2 regions of the Paenibacillus sp. FSL R5-0744 genome follow, and region 2 is predicted to be linked to the other one. Evidence: a T-box and tRNA genes for the amino acid it is inferred to sense, from the RefSeq annotation. Region 2 holds a T-box; the other holds one or more tRNA genes.
What was found. A T-box is a leader RNA that pairs with one kind of tRNA and senses whether it is charged. The one in region 2 lies ahead of metG (methionine--tRNA ligase), so its partner is inferred to be a tRNA-Met.
Positions count from the first base shown of each region.

Region 1: it has a tRNA-Met gene. The T-box ahead of metG (methionine--tRNA ligase) is inferred to sense a tRNA for this amino acid. The anticodon was not compared.

Region 1 is NZ_CP150228.1:5,928,280-5,938,706, reverse strand. Features, by position in the region: gene MKY19_RS26210 (glycosyl hydrolase family 18 protein) at 1-363, shown strand, start outside; gene MKY19_RS26205 (DUF2614 family zinc ribbon-containing protein) at 479-844, opposite strand; gene MKY19_RS26200 (nucleotidyltransferase-like protein) at 972-1,850, shown strand; rRNA gene MKY19_RS26195 (16S ribosomal RNA) at 2,279-3,836, shown strand; rRNA gene MKY19_RS26190 (23S ribosomal RNA) at 4,080-7,008, shown strand; tRNA gene MKY19_RS26185 (tRNA-Asn) at 7,069-7,144, shown strand; tRNA gene MKY19_RS26180 (tRNA-Ser) at 7,148-7,240, shown strand; tRNA gene MKY19_RS26175 (tRNA-Glu) at 7,258-7,332, shown strand; tRNA gene MKY19_RS26170 (tRNA-Val) at 7,388-7,463, shown strand; tRNA gene MKY19_RS26165 (tRNA-Met) at 7,481-7,557, shown strand; tRNA gene MKY19_RS26160 (tRNA-Asp) at 7,584-7,661, shown strand; tRNA gene MKY19_RS26155 (tRNA-Phe) at 7,669-7,744, shown strand; tRNA gene MKY19_RS26150 (tRNA-Thr) at 7,765-7,840, shown strand; tRNA gene MKY19_RS26145 (tRNA-Tyr) at 7,846-7,931, shown strand; tRNA gene MKY19_RS26140 (tRNA-Trp) at 7,940-8,013, shown strand; tRNA gene MKY19_RS26135 (tRNA-His) at 8,050-8,125, shown strand; tRNA gene MKY19_RS26130 (tRNA-His) at 8,166-8,238, shown strand; tRNA gene MKY19_RS26125 (tRNA-Gln) at 8,260-8,334, shown strand; tRNA gene MKY19_RS26120 (tRNA-Gly) at 8,341-8,415, shown strand; tRNA gene MKY19_RS26115 (tRNA-Cys) at 8,428-8,501, shown strand; tRNA gene MKY19_RS26110 (tRNA-Leu) at 8,516-8,594, shown strand; gene MKY19_RS26105 (AraC family transcriptional regulator) at 8,728-9,477, opposite strand; gene MKY19_RS26100 (BMP family ABC transporter substrate-binding protein) at 9,804-10,427, shown strand, end outside.
Region 2 is NZ_CP150228.1:4,166,104-4,176,530, forward strand. Features, by position in the region: gene MKY19_RS18305 (glycoside hydrolase) at 1-145, shown strand, start outside; gene metG (methionine--tRNA ligase) at 396-2,042, opposite strand; T-box leader at 2,087-2,348, opposite strand; gene MKY19_RS18315 (DUF4362 domain-containing protein) at 2,477-2,953, shown strand; gene htpG (molecular chaperone HtpG) at 2,979-4,859, opposite strand; gene MKY19_RS18325 (VOC family protein) at 5,143-5,553, shown strand; gene MKY19_RS18330 (LysR family transcriptional regulator) at 5,536-6,411, opposite strand; gene dapA (4-hydroxy-tetrahydrodipicolinate synthase) at 6,533-7,429, shown strand; gene MKY19_RS18340 (hypothetical protein) at 7,791-8,276, opposite strand; gene MKY19_RS18345 (phosphotransferase) at 8,559-9,473, opposite strand; gene MKY19_RS18350 (hypothetical protein) at 9,884-10,427, opposite strand, start outside.

The DNA of each region.
Region 1 (10,427 bases), 1.8 Mb from region 2:
ATAAAGGAAGACAATGTGCCGCCTGAGAAGGTGATTTTGGGGATCCCATTGTACACCCGCATCTGGACAGAGGCTCAAGTAGATGGCAAGACAAAGGTAAGCTCCAAATCCGTTAGTATGAATGCCGTTGAAAAAATTATCAAAGAGAAGAAGCTAACTCCTACATTTGATAAGGCTGCTGGGCAGAATTACGTAGAGTACAAGGAAGATGGCGCTCTTAAGAAAATATGGATAGAAGATAAGGTTAGCTTAAAATCAAGAGTTGAGCTTGCTAAGTCCATGGGGCTTGGAGGCATCGGATCATGGAATCGCAGTTTTAGCAATCCATCAGCATGGGAAGCATTACAAGAGATTCATAAGTAATCATAATTTCATTTATAACAAACAAAGAGGCTCCCATATCGGGGGCCTCTTTGTTGTATTAACAGATATTTGAGTGCATTTTAACTAGTTAGTAATGAGCCTCTGTAAGGTGTGTTTAGTGGTTTAGTTGCTGATGCTCAAGCTGATCTGCAGTAATAGTAGCCTCAGCCCGATCCATAGTAAGAATGGTGTGGCAGAACATACAGCGGTCTGTTTTACCGAGCATCTTGGTCAGCTTGTGACACTCAGGGCACTCTAGCTGAACTGCACTCGTTGAGAGCATGCCAGCCCAGAAATAGATCGCAAGACTTGCCATCATGGAAATTAAACCGATTACAAGTCCGATTCCAGCGAATACTTTCCCAGTCGATCCCCAGAATACGATGCCTGCTGTACCCAAAACCATAAGTCCCATTCCGAGCATTGTGAGCAGTAATCCCCATGTGCGAAAAGCGTTGATCTTAGCCGTTTTAAACTTCATGAGTGTTTGCTCCTAACTAAATATAGTTGGGTTGTCCAGAAGGAACTGTCTTTCATATGTAGAATAATTATTATAACTGAATTATAACTGACTGGACGCAAATTCGCCAAATTTAATGGAGGGAAGCATGGAATTATCCAATGTAACTTTGTTGAGTGGAGAAACGTTTGAAGAAAATGTTTTAGGAGCTGTCGCTTTGCGGCAGAAAGGGAGTACTCCTTTTCAAAGCGCGCTACTTCACGATTTTGATATGGTTGTGTTAGTTTTACATGAGGAACAGGATTTAGAACATATTGTTCGCCACACCATTGCCGGTGACACACGGACCCAGTCAGTCCATATTGGCCTTTCCGCTTTGGAGCGGGCTGTCATGGCGGGAGATAATAACGAGCTCCTTACTAGTTTGATGATTGGGGAAGTGATCTGGGATCCCAAAGGAATACTAGGGGATATGCGCCGGGAGATTTTACAATTTGAAGGGCCTCTTAAGGAACGAGTTGAGTTCATGGAGTTTGCACGATTCTTGCATTTGTATGTGAAATCTAAACGGTATATAGAAGCTGGCTACATTATGGATGCATATAACTGTGTATTGATGGCTCTATATCATTGGGCAAGAATAGAAGTGAGTGAATCTGGTTCATTTCCAGAGCCGGCTGTTTGGGAGCAGGTTAAAAGTATGAACACTTCGGTCCATAAACTATATGAGGAACTAACCATCAGCACGGAGACCTTAGAGCAAAGAGTAGAGCTTGTTCTTCTAGCATGTGAATTTGGGATCATGTCCAAAATGACGGATTGTTGTGCATTGCTTTTCAATATTCTGAATAGCCGTAAGGAAGCATGGAGTATAAAAGAATTACTACAGCATTCTGGCCTGTGTCAATTAGAGGCTGAGTTGCCCCTAGTTTTACGAAAACTTGTTTCTCGTTCGCTAATCCGTGAGATTACTTTATGGGCTGACGGTCATGGGGGAGAGGGTCATGCGATCCGATATACCTTATAGATAAGAAATTAGATGCAGGATTTGCCGGTAATCTATAGATAAAATAAGTAGGGATAGGGAGAGGCTGAGCACTCTCTTTTTTGTTTGCTCGCTATTATGATGCGCTCATATTTATTCTAATAAATTTATGGTTGACTCTTTCCTAGTTCATGTGTTAAATTATAACTCGTCCCTCTGACACAGAGATGTGCTTTCGAAAACATTCGAAAGACAACCGAAAAAAGAAATTAAAAAAAAGGTTGACTAAAACGAGGACGCTGTGATATATTATAAAGGTCGCTGCTGAACAACACAACGACGAAATAAACAGCTTGATCTTTGAAAACTGAACAACGAGTGAGTAGGGAATCACGAAAGTGAAATCCAAAATTAGAGAATTAATTTTCTCGTCAGATGTTTCAAAATGAGCATATCGCTCTTTTCAATACTAATTGGAGAGTTTGATCCTGGCTCAGGACGAACGCTGGCGGCGTGCCTAATACATGCAAGTCGAGCGGAGTTACTTTGAAAGCTTGCTTTCAAAGTAACTTAGCGGCGGACGGGTGAGTAACACGTAGGCAACCTGCCCCTTAGACTGGGATAACTACCGGAAACGGTAGCTAATACCGGATAATTTCTTTTTTCTCCTGAAGAAAGAATGAAAGACGGAGCAATCTGTCACTGAGGGATGGGCCTGCGGCGCATTAGCTAGTTGGTGGGGTAACGGCCCACCAAGGCGACGATGCGTAGCCGACCTGAGAGGGTGAACGGCCACACTGGGACTGAGACACGGCCCAGACTCCTACGGGAGGCAGCAGTAGGGAATCTTCCGCAATGGACGAAAGTCTGACGGAGCAACGCCGCGTGAGTGATGAAGGTTTTCGGATCGTAAAGCTCTGTTGCCAGGGAAGAACGTCCGGTAGAGTAACTGCTATCGGAGTGACGGTACCTGAGAAGAAAGCCCCGGCTAACTACGTGCCAGCAGCCGCGGTAATACGTAGGGGGCAAGCGTTGTCCGGAATTATTGGGCGTAAAGCGCGCGCAGGCGGTCATTTAAGTCTGGTGTTTAAACCTTGGGCTCAACCTGAGGTCGCACTGGAAACTGGGTGACTTGAGTACAGAAGAGGAAAGTGGAATTCCACGTGTAGCGGTGAAATGCGTAGATATGTGGAGGAACACCAGTGGCGAAGGCGACTTTCTGGGCTGTAACTGACGCTGAGGCGCGAAAGCGTGGGGAGCAAACAGGATTAGATACCCTGGTAGTCCACGCCGTAAACGATGAGTGCTAGGTGTTAGGGGTTTCGATACCCTTGGTGCCGAAGTTAACACAGTAAGCACTCCGCCTGGGGAGTACGGTCGCAAGACTGAAACTCAAAGGAATTGACGGGGACCCGCACAAGCAGTGGAGTATGTGGTTTAATTCGAAGCAACGCGAAGAACCTTACCAGGTCTTGACATCCCTCTGAATCCACTAGAGATAGTGGCGGCCTTCGGGACAGAGGAGACAGGTGGTGCATGGTTGTCGTCAGCTCGTGTCGTGAGATGTTGGGTTAAGTCCCGCAACGAGCGCAACCCTTAACTTTAGTTGCCAGCAGGTTAAGCTGGGCACTCTAGAGTGACTGCCGGTGACAAACCGGAGGAAGGTGGGGATGACGTCAAATCATCATGCCCCTTATGACCTGGGCTACACACGTACTACAATGGCCGGTACAACGGGAAGCGAAACCGCGAGGTGAAGCCAATCCCATCAAAGCCGGTCTCAGTTCGGATTGCAGGCTGCAACTCGCCTGCATGAAGTCGGAATTGCTAGTAATCGCGGATCAGCATGCCGCGGTGAATACGTTCCCGGGTCTTGTACACACCGCCCGTCACACCACGAGAGTTTACAACACCCGAAGTCGGTGGGGTAACCCGCAAGGGAGCCAGCCGCCGAAGGTGGGGTAGATGATTGGGGTGAAGTCGTAACAAGGTAGCCGTATCGGAAGGTGCGGCTGGATCACCTCCTTTCTATGGAGAATCGTCTTCTGCAATGAAGACATTCAAATCGGAAGTTAAACTTCCACAACTCACTCGTTGCTCAGTTTTGAGAGTTTAAGCTCTCAAGTAAGACTTGATCCTTGAAAACTGGATACCGAAACGAATTTGCGTTTTAGAACATCTTTTAGCAACTTGTGCAAACAAGTAAATGTTATTAGTGAGATGATTCCAAAGAGAATGTCATTATGTGATATTTTCCTGCGGAAAAATCAAGGTTAAGCTAATAAGAGCACACGGAGGATGCCTAGGCGCCAGGAGCCGACGAAGGACGTGGCGAACAACGAAACTGCCTCGGGGAGCTGTAAGCAAGCTTTGATCCGGGGGTGTCCGAATGGGGAAACCCAGCTGTGGTAATTCGCAGTTACTCATCTCTGAACACATAGGAGATGTAGAGGCAGACCAGGGGAACTGAAACATCTAAGTACCCTGAGGAAGAGAAAACAATAGTGATTCCGTCAGTAGCGGCGAGCGAACGCGGAACAGCCTAAACCTAAGAGCTTGCTCTTAGGGGTTGTGGGACGTCTCACATGGAGTTACAAAGGAATATGGTAGGCGAAGAGGTCTGGAAAGGCCCGCGATAGAGGTAAAAGCCCTGTAGCCTAAACTGTGTTCTCTCCGAGACGGATCCCGAGTAGTGCGGGGCACGTGAAACCCCGTATGAATCCAGCAGGACCATCTGCTAAGGCTAAATACTACCTGGCGACCGATAGTGAAACAGTACCGTGAGGGAAAGGTGAAAAGCACCCCGGAAGGGGAGTGAAATAGAACCTGAAACCGTGTGCTTACAAAAAGTCAGAGCCCGATCTATGGGTGATGGCGTGCCTTTTGTAGAATGAACCGGCGAGTTACGTTTAACATGCAAGGTTAAGTCGAGAAGACGGAGCCGCAGCGAAAGCGAGTCTGAATAGGGCGACTTAGTATGTGGACGTAGACCCGAAACCGTGTGATCTACCCCTGTCCAGGGTGAAGGTGCGGTAACACGCACTGGAGGCCCGAACCCACGCATGTTGAAAAATGCGGGGATGAGGTGGGGGTAGCGGAGAAATTCCAATCGAACTCGGAGATAGCTGGTTCTCCCCGAAATAGCTTTAGGGCTAGCCTCGGTATAAGAGTAGTGGAGGTAGAGCACTGATTGGGTGCGGGGTCCGCAAGGATTACCAAGCTCAGTCAAACTCCGAATGCCATATACTTATTGCCGGGAGTCAGACAGTGAGTGCTAAGATCCATTGTCAAAAGGGAAACAGCCCAGACCATCAGCTAAGGTCCCCAAGTGTGTGTTAAGTGGGAAAGGATGTGGAGTTGCACAGACAACCAGGATGTTGGCTTAGAAGCAGCCACCATTGAAAGAGTGCGTAATAGCTCACTGGTCGAGTGACTCTGCGCCGAAAATGTAACGGGGCTAAACACACCACCGAAGCTATGGCTAGATACGTATGTATCTGGGGTAGGGGAGCGTTGTATGTGGGTTGAAGGTGTACCGTAAGGAGCGCTGGACAGCATACAAGTGAGAATGCCGGTATGAGTAACGAAAAGATCAGTGAGAATCTGATCCGCCGAAAGCCCAAGGTTTCCTGAGGAAGGCTCGTCCGCTCAGGGTAAGTCGGGACCTAAGGCGAGGCCGAAAGGCGTAGTCGAAGGACAACAGTTTGAAATTACTGTACCACCGTAATCCGCTATGAGCGATGGGGTGACGCAGGAGGGTAGTGACGCGGACTGATGGATATGTCCGTCTAAGCAGTGAGGCTGATGTGTAGGCAAATCCGCACATCATTAAGGCTGGGCTGTGATGGGGAGCGAAAATTACAGTAGCGAAGGTCATGATCTCACACTGCCAAGAAAAGCCTCTAGCCAGGAGAAGGTGCCCGTACCGCAAACCGACACAGGTAGGCGAGAAGAGAATTCTAAGGCGCGCGGAAGAACTCTCGTTAAGGAACTCGGCAAAATGACCCCGTAACTTCGGGAGAAGGGGTGCCCCGGTAGTGTGAATAGCACGAGGGGGCCGCAGTGAAAAGGCCCAAGCGACTGTTTAGCAAAAACACAGGTCTGTGCGAAGCCGCAAGGCGAAGTATACGGGCTGACGCCTGCCCGGTGCTGGAAGGTTAAGGGGAGTGGTTAGGGGTAACCCGAAGCTATGAACCGAAGCCCCAGTAAACGGCGGCCGTAACTATAACGGTCCTAAGGTAGCGAAATTCCTTGTCAGGTAAATTCTGACCCGCACGAATGGCGTAACGACTTGGGCGCTGTCTCAACGAGAGATCCGGTGAAATTTTAATACCTGTGAAGATGCAGGTTACCCGCGACAAGACGGAAAGACCCCATGGAGCTTTACTGCAGCTTGATATTGAATTTGGGTACGATCTGTACAGGATAGGTGGGAGCCGTAGAAATCGGAGCGCAAGCTTCGGTGGAGGCGCCGTTGGGATACCACCCTGATCGTATCTAGGTTCTAACCTAGTACCCTAACCGGGTACGGGGACCGTGTCAGGCGGGCAGTTTGACTGGGGCGGTCGCCTCCTAAAGAGTAACGGAGGCGTTCCAAGGTTCCCTCAGAATGGTTGGAAATCATTCGAAGAGTGCAAAGGCATAAGGGAGCTTGACTGCGAGACCTACAAGTCGAGCAGGGACGAAAGTCGGACTTAGTGATCCGGTGGTACCGCATGGAAGGGCCATCGCTCAACGGATAAAAGCTACCCTGGGGATAACAGGCTTATCTCCCCCAAGAGTCCACATCGACGGGGAGGTTTGGCACCTCGATGTCGGCTCATCGCATCCTGGGGCTGAAGTAGGTCCCAAGGGTTGGGCTGTTCGCCCATTAAAGCGGTACGCGAGCTGGGTTCAGAACGTCGTGAGACAGTTCGGTCCCTATCTGTCGTGGGCGCAGGAAATTTGAGAGGAGCTGTCCTTAGTACGAGAGGACCGGGATGGACGTACCGCTGGTGCACCAGTTGTTTCGCCAGAAGCATGGCTGGGTAGCTACGTACGGACGGGATAAGCGCTGAAAGCATCTAAGCGTGAAGCCCCCCTCAAGATGAGATTTCCCAATTAGTAAGACCCCTTGAAGACGACGAGGTAGATAGGTTGGAGGTGGAAGTGCAGTAATGCATGGAGCTGACCAATACTAATCGGTCGAGGGCTTATCCTATACTTAAAATGCAAATTCAATTCGGATTCAGTTTTCAGGCATCAAGCCTGGTATGAATATTCCCTGATAGCTCAGTTGGTAGAGCACTCGACTGTTAATCGAGTTGTCACAGGTTCGAGTCCTGTTCGGGGAGCCATATGGAGAGGTGTCCGAGTTTGGCCGAAGGAGCACGATTGGAAATCGTGTAGGCGCCACAAGCGTCTCGAGGGTTCGAATCCCTCTCTCTCCGCCACAAATTTTACTTAGTATGGCCCGTTGGTCAAGGGGTTAAGACACCTCCCTTTCACGGAGGTAACATGGGTTCGAATCCCATACGGGTCACCAAATTTTCACTTGATTTTACATAGTGGACTTTGGTACAATAACAATTGTTGTTTACGGAGGCTTAGCTCAGCTGGGAGAGCATCTGCCTTACAAGCAGAGGGTCGGGGGTTCGATCCCCTCAGCCTCCACCATATTCATTTAAGAACGACGCGGGGTGGAGCAGCCCGGTAGCTCGTCGGGCTCATAACCCGAAGGCCGCAGGTTCAAATCCTGCCCCCGCAACCAATTTTCATCAAGTAATTATATCTTTTGGAACCGTGGTGTAGTTGGCCTAACATGCCTGCCTGTCACGCAGGAGATCGCGAGTTCGAATCTCGTCGGTTCCGCCATTTTCTTGGCTCGATAGCTCAGTCGGTAGAGCAGAGGACTGAAAATCCTCGTGTCGGCGGTTCGAATCCGTCTCGAGCCACCATATAGTATACAACTTAATATGCCGGTGTAGCTCAATTGGTAGAGCAACTGACTTGTAATCAGTAGGTTGGGGGTTCAAGTCCTCTCGCCGGCACCATCTTTGGGGGATTAGCGAAGTGGCCAAACGCATCAGACTGTAAATCTGCTCACGTACGTGTTCGGTGGTTCGAATCCATCATCCCCCACCATTTTTTTTAGGGGCATAGTTTAAAGGTAGAACAACGGTCTCCAAAACCGTTGGTGTGGGTTCAATTCCTGCTGCCCCTGCCAATCTTTATCTAAAGTCTTTCTCTAAAGTTTAATATGGCGGTCGTGGCGAAGGGGTTAACGCACCGGTTTGTGGATCCGGCATTCGTGGGTTCAAGTCCCATCGGTCGCCCCATTTACTTTAAGAAGAACAGCAATAATATTAGTTTAATATGGCGATTGTGGCGAAGTGGTTAACGCACCGGATTGTGGTTCCGGCATTCGTGGGTTCGAGACCCATCAGTCGCCCCTTTTATTTTAAAATGTTATTGGGGATTAGCCAAGCGGTAAGGCAACGGACTTTGACTCCGTCACGCATAGGTTCAAATCCTATATCCCCAGCCATTTTATGCGGACGTGGCTCAGCGGTAGAGCATCGCCTTGCCAAGGCGAGGGTCGCGGGTTCGATTCCCGTCGTCCGCTCCAAAGTTTTCATATGGCGCCATAGCCAAGTGGTAAGGCAAAGCTCTGCAAAAGCTTTATCCCCAGTTCAAATCTGGGTGGCGCCTCCATTAAGTTCATATGTGCCGGCGTGGCGGAATGGCAGACGCGCTCGACTCAAAATCGAGAGGGAAACCGTGGAGGTTCGAGTCCTCTCGCCGGTATATCAAAAAGGTTTGTAAAGTCGCTTGTATAAGCAACTTTACAAACCTTTTTTCTTTGTTTTTGAGCTTTTATTCTTAAGCCGTTGAATTAGAGGCGTCTCTAATCAACGGCCTTTTTGTGTGGAGTGTTGTTTTATTGACTGCTTAGTCGGAATGCTCGTGGGGTGAGACCAATTTCACGTTTAAACATATTGCAGAATTGGGCGTCATTCACAAACCCAGCAGCAGCTGATACTTCAGAGATATGCATTTGGGTATGTTGCAAGAGAGACTTTGCATAATCCAGACGTTTCAATAGTAGATAGCGCAGAGGTGAAGAACCGAATCGTTCTTTAAATAAATGGCGGAAACGATCATAGCTGTATCCAGACATCTCAGAAAGTGTTGCGACCGATAGCTTATGGCGGTAATGCTCATTCATATAGTTTAGAACATATTGGACTCTGTCTTCCGTTGGTGATTGAAACCCAGAGGCGCTAAGAAGCCGTATCAGATGAACAGTGATTTCGCTCATTTGCAGGTTCAATAGTTCAGAGAATCCATCTTGTTTGCGCGTAAACTCTGCTTTCATTCGAAGCAAGATCTGTAGAACAGTATGGTCTTTATCATCTTCATATACGCCTTGCAAATTCTCCATATTTGGGTGATTTGAATGGAAGCCTACAAATAGTATAGTAGCATCCTCGCGATGGTTCTCGTCATGTTTATGATTGGGTGGTATCAGCGCGAATGAAGAAGAACGAAAATGATAACTTCGCGAACCTACATTGGTAGTTCCTAAGCCGTTTAAATAATAGACTAGTTCATAACATTCATGCTGGTGTGGTGGAATATAGGTATTAACCTCATGTACTGCATTTACAATATATAGAACACGATCCATGATGACCCTCCAATAATTATGTTTTAGCCGAATCGTACAAAATCATGACCGAAATCATATAATTATTTTCATTAATATTTGATATGATCGTATCAGTAAATCCGAAGATTAGCAACCTGACTGGCCATCTCGTTCGGAAATTAGTCGGATTATTCGTAAAAATTATAATTTTATCTCTTTTTTTGAGTGTATTCGTTAAAATCGTTAAAATTTTGACAATGTTACATGAAAAATGAGAGTTTCCATCTAAATCGTGAAATATACAACGGACTAAGAAGGAGAACCTCTCAAATTACTAACCAACTATAAATAGGGGGAATAGAAAAATGAAAAAGAAAGTTCTTTCTTTGTTGTTACTAGTAGTAATGGTAATGGTCACAGCCTGTGGAAATAATACGTCGAGTAATGGATCTTCCGCGAATGCAGGATCTAATGCAGCTGAAGGTGGAGCAACGGGTTCAGGGGATAAACTCAAAGTTGTACTTCTGATTCCAGGAACGCTTGGAGATAAATCTTTCTTTGACTCTGCGAATAGCGGTTTGCAAAAGGTTAAGGATGAGCTGGGTGCAGAAACAAAAGTTGTAGAAATGGGTGTCGATAAAACGAAATGGGAGCCTACGTTTAACGATATCGCAGCTGAGGACTGGGATGTTATTATTTCTGGTGGATCGGAAATTACAGAGATGTTTAATGCAACGGCTGAATTATATCCTGACAAAAAGTTCATTAACTATGATACCGATATAGATGAAGCACCAGAGAATATGTACAACATGTCTTATGCAACAAATGAAGTATCTTTTCTAGCAGGTGCTGTAGCGGCGCTAGCTACACAATCGGATATGGAAAATGCTAATCCTGAGAATGTGATCGGTTTTGTAGGCGGCATGGACATTCCAGGAATTAACGCTTTCTTGGTAGGCTACATTCAGGGCGCTCAATATGTTGAT
Region 2 (10,427 bases):
AACGAACTTTAAGGCGACACTAGGTGGATTCTATGAATTCCGTTACTACATCGCTTGGGGGGATGAGCTTAATACGTCAGAAGTAGCATTAGAGGCTTGTAAGAGTATGAACGCGGGTATCCTTGCATGGAGAACAAGTAAGTAAGAGAATAATCATATTATCAGTTAGACGAATCACAAAGTCTTCCTCGAGAAGTACGGATTGAATAAGATTTGGAAGCATTTTAGACTTTCACATGAGGTCGCCTCTTTCTGTTACAGAGTCATTTGATGGTACAAATGATTCCACAAAAAAAGGCGTCCTTTTTGCTATGCTGTGATGTAATTTATTGGTTAATCAGCAGGGATGTTTTTAAAGGGTTAAGGATCCTGCCCGGAGCTTGTCTTAACCATTCCTATTTATTGACTTTTTGTTGTTCTAATCTTTGCTCTTCTTCTTTAATTTGACTTATATCAATTCGTTCAAACAATAATTGCAAATCAGTTACCTGTTGATAAGGGGGAACCGAGCGGGGCTTCCAATTCGGTAGTTCAAGCGATAGGAATCCCCTGATCTTCTCACAAGAAAACGGTAGAAACGGATGCAGCAAATTCGCCAAATTAGCTATAATCTGCACGCATGTATATATTGTAGAACCACAGGACTCCTGATCTTCTTTTACCTGAATCCAAGGTTTTTGCCGATCAAAATACTGATTTGCCTTACGTACATAAAAGAAAATATACTCGAGCGCATCCTTCAAATCTCCCGCTTCAATTAGGCGTCCTGACTCCAGATACAAGAGGTCAATGTTGTCGCTCCACCCCTTATCTAACTTTCCACTTGGCACGATCCCTTCATAAAACTTCTCTACAAAAGCCAATGAGCGATTCACAAAGTTACCAAATGCTCCAAGTAGCTCACCATTATGACTATAAATAAACTCTCTCCAGGAAAAATCCGTATCCCGCTTCTCAGGCCCGTTGGCAATTAAGAAATAACGAATAGAGTCAGGATGATACCGCTCTAGAATATCAGGTACCCAGACTGCCCAATTACGGCTAGTGGAGAACTTCTGCCCTTCAAGGGTTAAATATTCGCTGGATATAATCCGATCCGGTAAATGTAGTTCTCTTGCTCCTAATAAGACGGCTGGCCATATCAGGGTGTGAAAAGGAATATTATCTTTACCATGGACATAATAAGCGGTGATGTCCTCTTGTTCCTCTGACCAAAAATCCTCCCAGCTCCGCCCAGACTGTGCAGCCCACTGCTTACTGGCTGATAAATAACCACTTACCGCCTCAATCCAAACATAAATCTTCTTGTCTTCAAATCCAGCTATAGGAACATCTACACCCCAAGATAAGTCTCTTGTTACCGCGCGGTCCAGCAGTTCTTCTTTTAAATAACGTTTGGTCAGTTTTATAGCGTTTTCTCTCCAAAATTGTGCTTCCTCTACATATTCCGTTAATTCAGATTGAAATTTAGATAAGCTAAGATAAAAATGTTCTGTCGGTCGTTCTGACGGTGTATTCCCACATAATTTACAGACTCTGTCCAATAAATCGGCAGGGTCTAGAATCGTAGAACAATAATCGCATTGATCTCCACGCGCCCGCTGGCCACATACTGGACAAGTCCCTTCCACGTATCTGTCTGGCAAAAAGCGCTGATCCACCTCACAGTAACATTGCGCAATGGTTTTTTTATATAAATGACCATTCTCTAGTAACTTCGCAAACAACTCTTGCACAACCTTATGATGCTGCTGTTGATCCGTTCGAGTATAAAGATCATAACTAAATCCCAGCTGTTCAAAACACTGCAGAAACTCTTCGTGGTATCGACTGGCAAAAGCTTCGGGTGTGATCCCTTCATTAGCAGCCTGAACCGCTACAGGTGTGCCATGACAATCGCTGCCTGACACATATAAAACGTTATCCCCCTTGCTGCGAAAATAGCGTGCCAGCACATCCCCAGGCAACACACTTGATAATCTTCCAAGATGTAAAGATCCATTCGCATACGGCCAAGCACCACCAATAAACACATTACTCATTAACCTTCTCCTCCTTTTTTTAGACAACAAAAAAACTCCCATCCACAAAGGACGAGAGTTCTACTCACGTGTTACCACCTAATTTTATAAATGCCTCATGACATTTACCTCTTCAGGTACGACGTTAATAAACGTTTATACCCTAGCACTATAACGGATGCAGGTTCCGGCGCAGCCTACAACCCAAAAGGTTTCGATGCGCAGCTCTGAGACCATATTCCCAAGGTTTTTCTTTACTCCTTTTCAGCGACCGGAGCTCTCTGTAGAAAGAATTGCCGTGGTACTCTTTCTCTTCTTTGCCTTTAAATATTCAAGTTACTGGAAATGATACTTAATTTTCTGTTTATTGTCAATGTGAAACATCAAGCTCACTGTAACTTTTTCAATTAATTTTCGTCTTTTATATAAATAAGTTACAAGGAGGAGGTCCTTCAATGAAAAAAGTAAACTTGCTTATACTCTCTGTTCTTTTACTAGCAGGGGTATGGGGTTGTTCCGATAATAAGGTTAATTCTGTTCCCAAAAGTGAACCCTATACTTCCGAAAAAGCCATCAATAGAGGGGATATTGTTTCTTTTGAAAAAGTGTACAACCTCGATAAATTTGAGCAATTTATAACTAATCTCTCCAGCAAAAAAGCAGACAATATACGAGTTACAAGTTACACAGATGAGGGCGATCCCATATTTAAGGATTTGAAGTTTGATGGCAACGTAATTAGTTATAGCTACGATACTTCTAATGATGCATTCGGTGGAAGTAACACAGGAGTTAGAACCGATACCTGCTCCGAAGTGACGAGTAAAAAAAACACACAAGGTGAAATAATCTATTCGATCAGCGGTTGCACAAATAATGACTCTGAAATCGATTACTACCTTTTCCGCACAAAAAAAGCCACCCAATCGTAATACGATAGGATGGCTTTTCTAATATCTATTTCATGATTTTGCAAATATCATTGGTGAATTGAACAGGATCACTAACCTGCAATCCTTCGATCAGCAGAGCTTGGTTGTACAGCAGGTTCGTGTATAAACCGAGCTTCTCTTTATCGTTCTCAGCTGCCGCTTTCAAAGACTGGAAGACTTCGTGATGGATGTTGATTTCGAGTACCTTATCCGCTTGAACCTCTTGCCCATTCGGCATCGATTTCAGGATTTTTTCCATCTCGATTGTCAATTCGCCTTCAGCTGAGAGGCATACCGGATGAGTCTTTAAACGTTTGGAAGCTTTAACATTCTTCACTTTGCCGGACAAGATGTCCTTCATCGCTTCAAAAAGCTCCTTGTTTTCGTTCTCTTCCGCTTCCGTTGGCTTGTCCGCTTCGTCTGCTTCGATACCCAGATCACCACTGGATACGGATTTAAATTCTTTTTCTTTATAAGACATGATCATCTTGATTGCAAATTCATCAATATCATCAGTGAAGTAAAGAATTTCATACCCTTTATCCGATACAAGCTCGGTCTGTGGGAGCTTTTCGATTCTGTCGATCGACTCTCCGGATGCATAGTAGATATACTTCTGATCTTCTGGCATTCTTGACACATATTCGTCCAGCGTTACCAGCTTCTTCTCCTTGGAGGAGTAGAACATCAGCAAATCTTGAAGTGTATCTTTGTGCATTCCATAATCGTTGTACACACCAAACTTAAGCTGTCTGCCAAAAGCGTTATAGAACTGCTCATATTTCTCTCTTTCATCCTTCAGCAAGCTTTGCAGTTGGCTCTTCACTTTATTCTTAATGTTCTTAGCGATCAGAGTCAGCTGACGGTCATGCTGGAGCATTTCTCTGGAGATGTTTAGCGAAAGATCCTCTGAATCTACCATACCTTTTACAAAGCTAAAATAGTCAGGCAGCAGATCCGCACATTTATTCATGATCAATACACCATTGGAATAGAGCTCAAGACCTTTTTCATATTCCTTTGTGTAGTAGTCAAACGGTGTATTTTCTGGGATGAACAGGATTGCATTGTACACTACAGCACCATCGGCACTGATATGAATATGTTTAAGCGGCTTATCGAAGCCGTAACGTTTCTCTGCATAGAAGTTATCGTAATCTTCTGTAGTCAACTCGTTTTTGTTCTTCCGCCAGATTGGCACCATACTGTTCACGGTTTGTTCTTGAACAACTTCCTCGAACTCGTTCTCTGTGCCTTCTTTTGGCTTTTGCTCCTTCACGTCCATTTTAATTGGGAAACGAATGAAGTCAGAATATTTTTTAATGATGGATTTCAGGCGATACTCTTCCAAGTATTCATCGTATTGATCTTCTTCAGTATTCTCTTTAATCTTCAAAATCACTTCAGTACCTACAGAATCCTTCTCGACAGGCTCGATAGTATAGCCATCAGCGCCCTTAGACTCCCATTTAAAGGCCTCGTCGCTACCAAGCGCCTTACTGATCACAATTACGTCATCTGCTACCATAAACGCAGCATAGAAGCCAACACCGAACTGTCCGATGATATTGTGACCATCCTTGGCTTCGTTCTCTTTCTTAAATGCAAGAGATCCACTCTTCGCGATTGTTCCTAAGTTATTCTCCAGCTCTTCTTGTGTCATCCCGATACCTGTATCGGAGATCGTCAAAGTTCTGTTCGCCTTATCGGCAGTCACTTTAATATAATAATCTTCTTTATTGAAGACCAGGCTTTCATCAGCTAATGCTTTGTAATAGATCTTATCAATTGCATCACTTGCATTAGAAATCAACTCGCGCAGAAAAATTTCCCGTTGTGTATAAATGGAGTTAATCATCATTTCCAGCAATCTTTTCGATTCGGCTTTAAACTCTTTTTTGGCCATGAATAAGTAAATCTCCTTTCAAAATAACATCTTGTCCAACATTTCGTGATTAGCACTCTTGTTAGATGAGTGCTAATTCTTCTTTTTATATAACATAAACTGATTTTGAATGTCAATATTTACAGCGACTTTCTTTAAAGAATGCTATCTTTTGTATACAAATTTAAGATTTTATTGATCATTAATGATTCACTTGCGCGTAGGCTGATTCTATGTTTTAAATAGACTAGATGCATAAATTCCAAATAAAGGGTTATCATTATCAGACCTAGGAGGAATTCGAATGAATAAACAAGCGCAGTCCATTGTAAATTCTTCAGCAACAAGTCCCATTAAGAATTTGATTGGCAGTGTATTTATCCCCGTACACGATATTGAAAAAGCTCGTAGCTGGTATTGCCATGTCCTAGGACTCCAGGAAGCAGATCATCCGATTATGAACGGTCATTTATGCCCGTTAACTATGCAAGGAAGCACTGGGATCATTCTGGACACCATGCCCATGTGGGGAGGTTTAGAGCCTGAAGGGGCTCCTCCAATTACAACACCTGCTCTTATGCTTATAACCGATGATTTGCAAGCCTCTATCAACTATATGAAGGAGCTCGGTGTAGAGATAGTAACCGATATTCAAGATCAACAATGGTTTGTGGTGAAAGACCCTGATGGGAATAAACTAATGATTTGCAAGTAACATTTGCGTTAGAAATTGCAATGGCTGAGACTTCCACTTCTTAGGATGCATCAGAAGCTGCAGATCAAAATGAATTTCTTGATGTGCGAAGGGCAGCTCGGCCAAGTTCCCCCGCTCAATTTCTTCCTCTGCAACAATTTTAGGTAATAATGCAATCCCTAAACCATTCATAACACAACGTTTGATCGCTTCTAGATTCGAAAGCTCAAAACCAATGCGGAAAATAATCCCGTGCTCTTTTAACAAATTCTCAAACAGACTCCGGTAAATACAGCTCTCTTCAGAAACAATTAATTCGCACTTATTTAGATCCTGTAAGGTTACTATATCCATCTGGGCAAGGGGATGGTTAATGGGGGCTATCAACACGAGCGGTTCATCTCTAATGATCGTACGATCAAGTAAAGAATCCGTAGTGGTACGATCGAGCATCAAACCGATGTCTACTTCCCCATCTTTTATTTTGGCCAAGAGGTTAGCTTCCTGCATCGTTTGTAGATGGATATCAAGTTTCGGAAATTTCGTCCTCAACTGCTGTAAGTAGGGTGGCAAGTAGAAAGCAGCTAATGAATCAATCGTACCAATCGTTAGCGTACCTCCAATTTGCTGGGCGATGGTTTCTTTAGAACGATCATACAGATCCAAAATCTCCACGAATAGCTTCAACAACTCTTCTCCAGGCGGGGTAAGACGCAGCTGTCGACCATGCCTTTCTATCAATGGCACTCCGTATTCCTTCTCTATTTTCTGTATTTGCATCGTAACACTCGACTGCGCGTAACCCAGCTCTTCAGCAGCCCGTGTAAAGCTCTGACGTTTAGCTACCTCGCGGAATGTTCGTAAATAAGTTAAATCCATAACCTCACCCTAACATCAATATTTTTGATGATACACATCATTTATTATAGCTAACGACGATGCAACATTCCATGGTAAAGTGTATGTAGAGGAATTAAAATATTTTGGAGGCCGATAATTTATGCTTACAGAACAACAGATTTATGGAATTTATGTCCCCGTGGTCACCCCGTTCAATGCTGCTGGTGAAGTCGATCTGGATTCGTATCAGCGTTATGTAAAGAACATTATTAACAACAGCATACAAGGTCTGGTCGTTAATGGAACCACCGGTGAATCGCCAACTGTAACCGTAAATGAAATGCAGCTTCTAGTAAACACTTCTCGTGAGCTTTTACAATCTACATCTATCCCCTTAGTAGTCGGTACAGGAACCAATGACACAGCTTCTACGGTAGCACGCACAGAGATCGCAGCTAACCTTGGTGCAGATTGCGCACTAGTAGTCGTCCCTTATTATAGTCGTCCATCGCAAGAGGGCATCATTGCCCATTTCCGCAAAGCAGCAGAAGTAGGTATTCCGATCATGGCTTATGACATTCCTAGTCGTACTGGTACTGCTATGACTCTAGATACTGCACGCACAATCCTAGAAATGAATAATGTTGTCGGATTAAAAGACTGCTCAGGTAGCACCAAAATGGTTACTGAGCTAGTTCGTACAGGTAGCAAACCTGTGCTTGGCGGCGACGATTCACTCTTTTATGAAATGCTTAGCTCCGGGGCAGCTGGCGGTATGCTTGCTACTGCGAACGTTTATCCAGCAGAATGTATCCGTATATACGAAGCCTTCAAATCGGGTCAATTCGACTTGGCAAAAGAAAACTTTGAACAACTACTGCCGATCATCCGTCTCTTGTTCAAGGAATCGAACCCCGCTCCAATCAAATGGATGCTTAGCCAGAATGGCCTAATCAATTCGGATACGCTTCGCCTCCCAATGACTTCCATCAGCACAGCACTTCAGCAAGAGCTTAGTTCTTATGTTCAGGACAATGCAATTGAAGCGACTGCATAAGAGAAAAGATAACAGCCGTTATACAGTGAGGAACTGTTTAGCGGCTATTTTTTTGTAAATTTAAATTCTCTGTAACTAATGTTCTGATATTATCTATTCTTACCCCTCTTTATCATAAGTTCACTAATACGCCCTTCAGAGACATCTCCTGCCATATTTCCAAATGCGATGGCTAGATAATCAGGATAGTTTTTCCTGCCCAACATCTCACTTAAATCTTCTTGTTCGGTGAAAATAAAGTATTAGACTGGAGTTGTTGTTTTAACGGGGGTTTTGAATTGGAGATTACTCAGTTTTTAAAAATTAGTTTTAGACTGACGCTGTTATTGAACTAACGTTCCCCGTTAGCTTAATAAGCACCTCATATCCAGCCTATTGTTATTACCTCATCATGACAAAATTCAATTACATATCTTAACGATGGACTATAAATCCATTGGTCTGGTCCCATATCCATAATATCCTCAATGCTTTCTAGTATTGTAAATAAGGAGGTCTTTACCAATGGGTATTTATATATCCCAACAATAAGGTAAACAGGAACTGAAGTGTCCAAAGATTGATTAGATAGGACGGTAGGGATATTCAATATGTCTTCTTTAGTAAGAATAATTTTTTTATTTACCTTTTCCCAATCAATTCTTCCCCAAAATCCAATCGGAAAACAATCTGTCATTTTACTTTCAATCTTATCACTTTCGCTCTCATCTAATATATCCACTTTGTCCTTTTCTGGGAACAGCTCTAACATCTCTGAAATTCGTTTCTCTTTTCCCAATTTTTCTTCATGTTTCTTTCTTTCTTGAACTAGATATTCTAAACGCTTTTTTCTTTCTTCCCTATTCACAGGATAATGCTCCTTTACTAACCGACTATTTATAAAATGTACCACATTCTTAAACTAAACTGCCCGTTAGTTCAATGAAAAAAGCAGGATACCGTAGCTCCTGCAAATCAATTTGTATTATTCAACTATCGTTCCCAGTTAGCGCAACGACTTACTCTGTTGAATTTCGTGTTCCTCAACATAAAGCGGCATCAGAGAAGGCGGATCGTACCTTATCGCGGCCTTTAAACGACAAAATGGTGCCGATAGCCATAGCCCCATAGCCGCAACGAAATAATAAGCCTAATCCGACAGTGCCCGCATGATGTTGGATTTCGCCTCTGCCGCAATTGCTTCATTCCCGTCATCGACCGCTTGCATTAAGATCAGTATGGGGATGTATACCGCGATTAGCCGCGCCAGTAGCTTCGTTTCCTCGTCCGCTCCTCCGTACGTTTCGAAAAACACGCCGCGAGCGTAAGGTGGTAAAAAGCTATAAGCAACGCTCAAATCGCAAGCCGGATGGCCTACGCTCATATCGCCCCAATCAATGATGCCGGAAACGATCCCGTTCTCATTCACAAGCATATTTTTGAAATGAAGATCGCCATGTAGCAGTGCATTCACCGCCTCGACACGGTCCTTTTTCAGCCTGCTAATATACGCTTCGATCACACCGGACTCCTCCGGCGACAAGTGTTCAACCACCTTCGATAGAAAGCCCTCCAATTTCACTTTGCGCGATGCTATGTCCGTCAAGTTTCGATGATCTTGCTGAACTCCGCACTCCAGCGCCGCCTGCACCGGAAACTCATGCAATCTCCGCAAAAATTTCGCCAGCGTCTCTGCCGATAAAGCCCGGCGTTCTTCCGTCAAACCGATTGGGAAATCTCCTAGCACGTAGTCATAGCCAAGAAATGGTGCCGGGTATTCGTCACTTGCTTCGCCATAAAACAACGGTTTCGGATAGGGGATGGTCATATATGCCTCCAGCTTCGGCAGCAGCTTCCCTTCCATACGAATCGAGCCAACTGCAATCGTTCTTCTTGGAAACCGGAACACGTACTCGTCAGCGATGAGAAAAACCGTATTGTCCCAGCCCCAGCCCAATCGCTTCACTTGCTTCGATGACAGCTGAGGGAATTGTCTGCCGATCAGCGTCCGCGCCTGCTCTTCGTTAACCTCCCACTCCGCATCCCATACATTCGTTCCTCCCATGAATTGTCTGCCTCCTCGTTCCTTACGTTATTTAGATGTTTACATTCCCTGGAAGTTACGCATAACTGCCCGTTAGCTTAATGAAGCGTCCGCTAGTCTAATACTTTTTTTCTCAGTCTACAACTTTATTTTCTCAGGACATCAATATATATAATAATTGGACCAAGCCTTTCATCGTCTTTAGTTTTTAAGGTAACTGCAGCAAATTCATCTTTTATCTGATTTGAACAATTATTTTTTTATCCAATTAGCATTTCGTTCATCCTCAATTCCAAACAGTACAACAGATGCTTGCCCCACTGGATTTAACTCTATTTTTCGCACTTCTTCTGTAAGGCTATTCCAAGCTATTTAACTTATTGATGACATTCTGAAGTCCCTATTTTGTTGACTTCTTGAAACAGAAAATTTCAAAGTACTACTCCTAGTTTTGAGAGAACCCGATCCATTTTATCAAAATGTTCTTTGTCGCTTGAAGCATAAATCAAATCAAAACTATCGTCATTATTCATCACTGTTATTATGCTGTCATCGTAATTCCCATAAAATTCGATGCCAATCCAATGCCGAAAGGAAATACCTTTGTTTTTAAAATTTTCACGAATAAAATCCAAGTCGGTTTGTTCAATGGAATAGAACGATACACAGCCGTATTCAAGAGCGAATACGGTTTGCAAATAGGCCATCGCCTGAAAAAAATCGGTCAATGTTTCAAATTCCATTTTCCATACCTTTTCATCGTAACTCATATAGACAGGGGGATTGGACCTGGATAAATCGTTCCTATGGATTCCCCAGACACAGGCACGCTGATTCTCGCAATAAAAAATTAAATATTTGCTATGCTTGAAGTATTGGAATTGCTCGGGCTTGATCAAACTATCTTGCGTATGGTTCAGCCGCTCGTCTTTACCGAGTTCCAAATAATAATCTATAAACACCTGGGGCAATTCA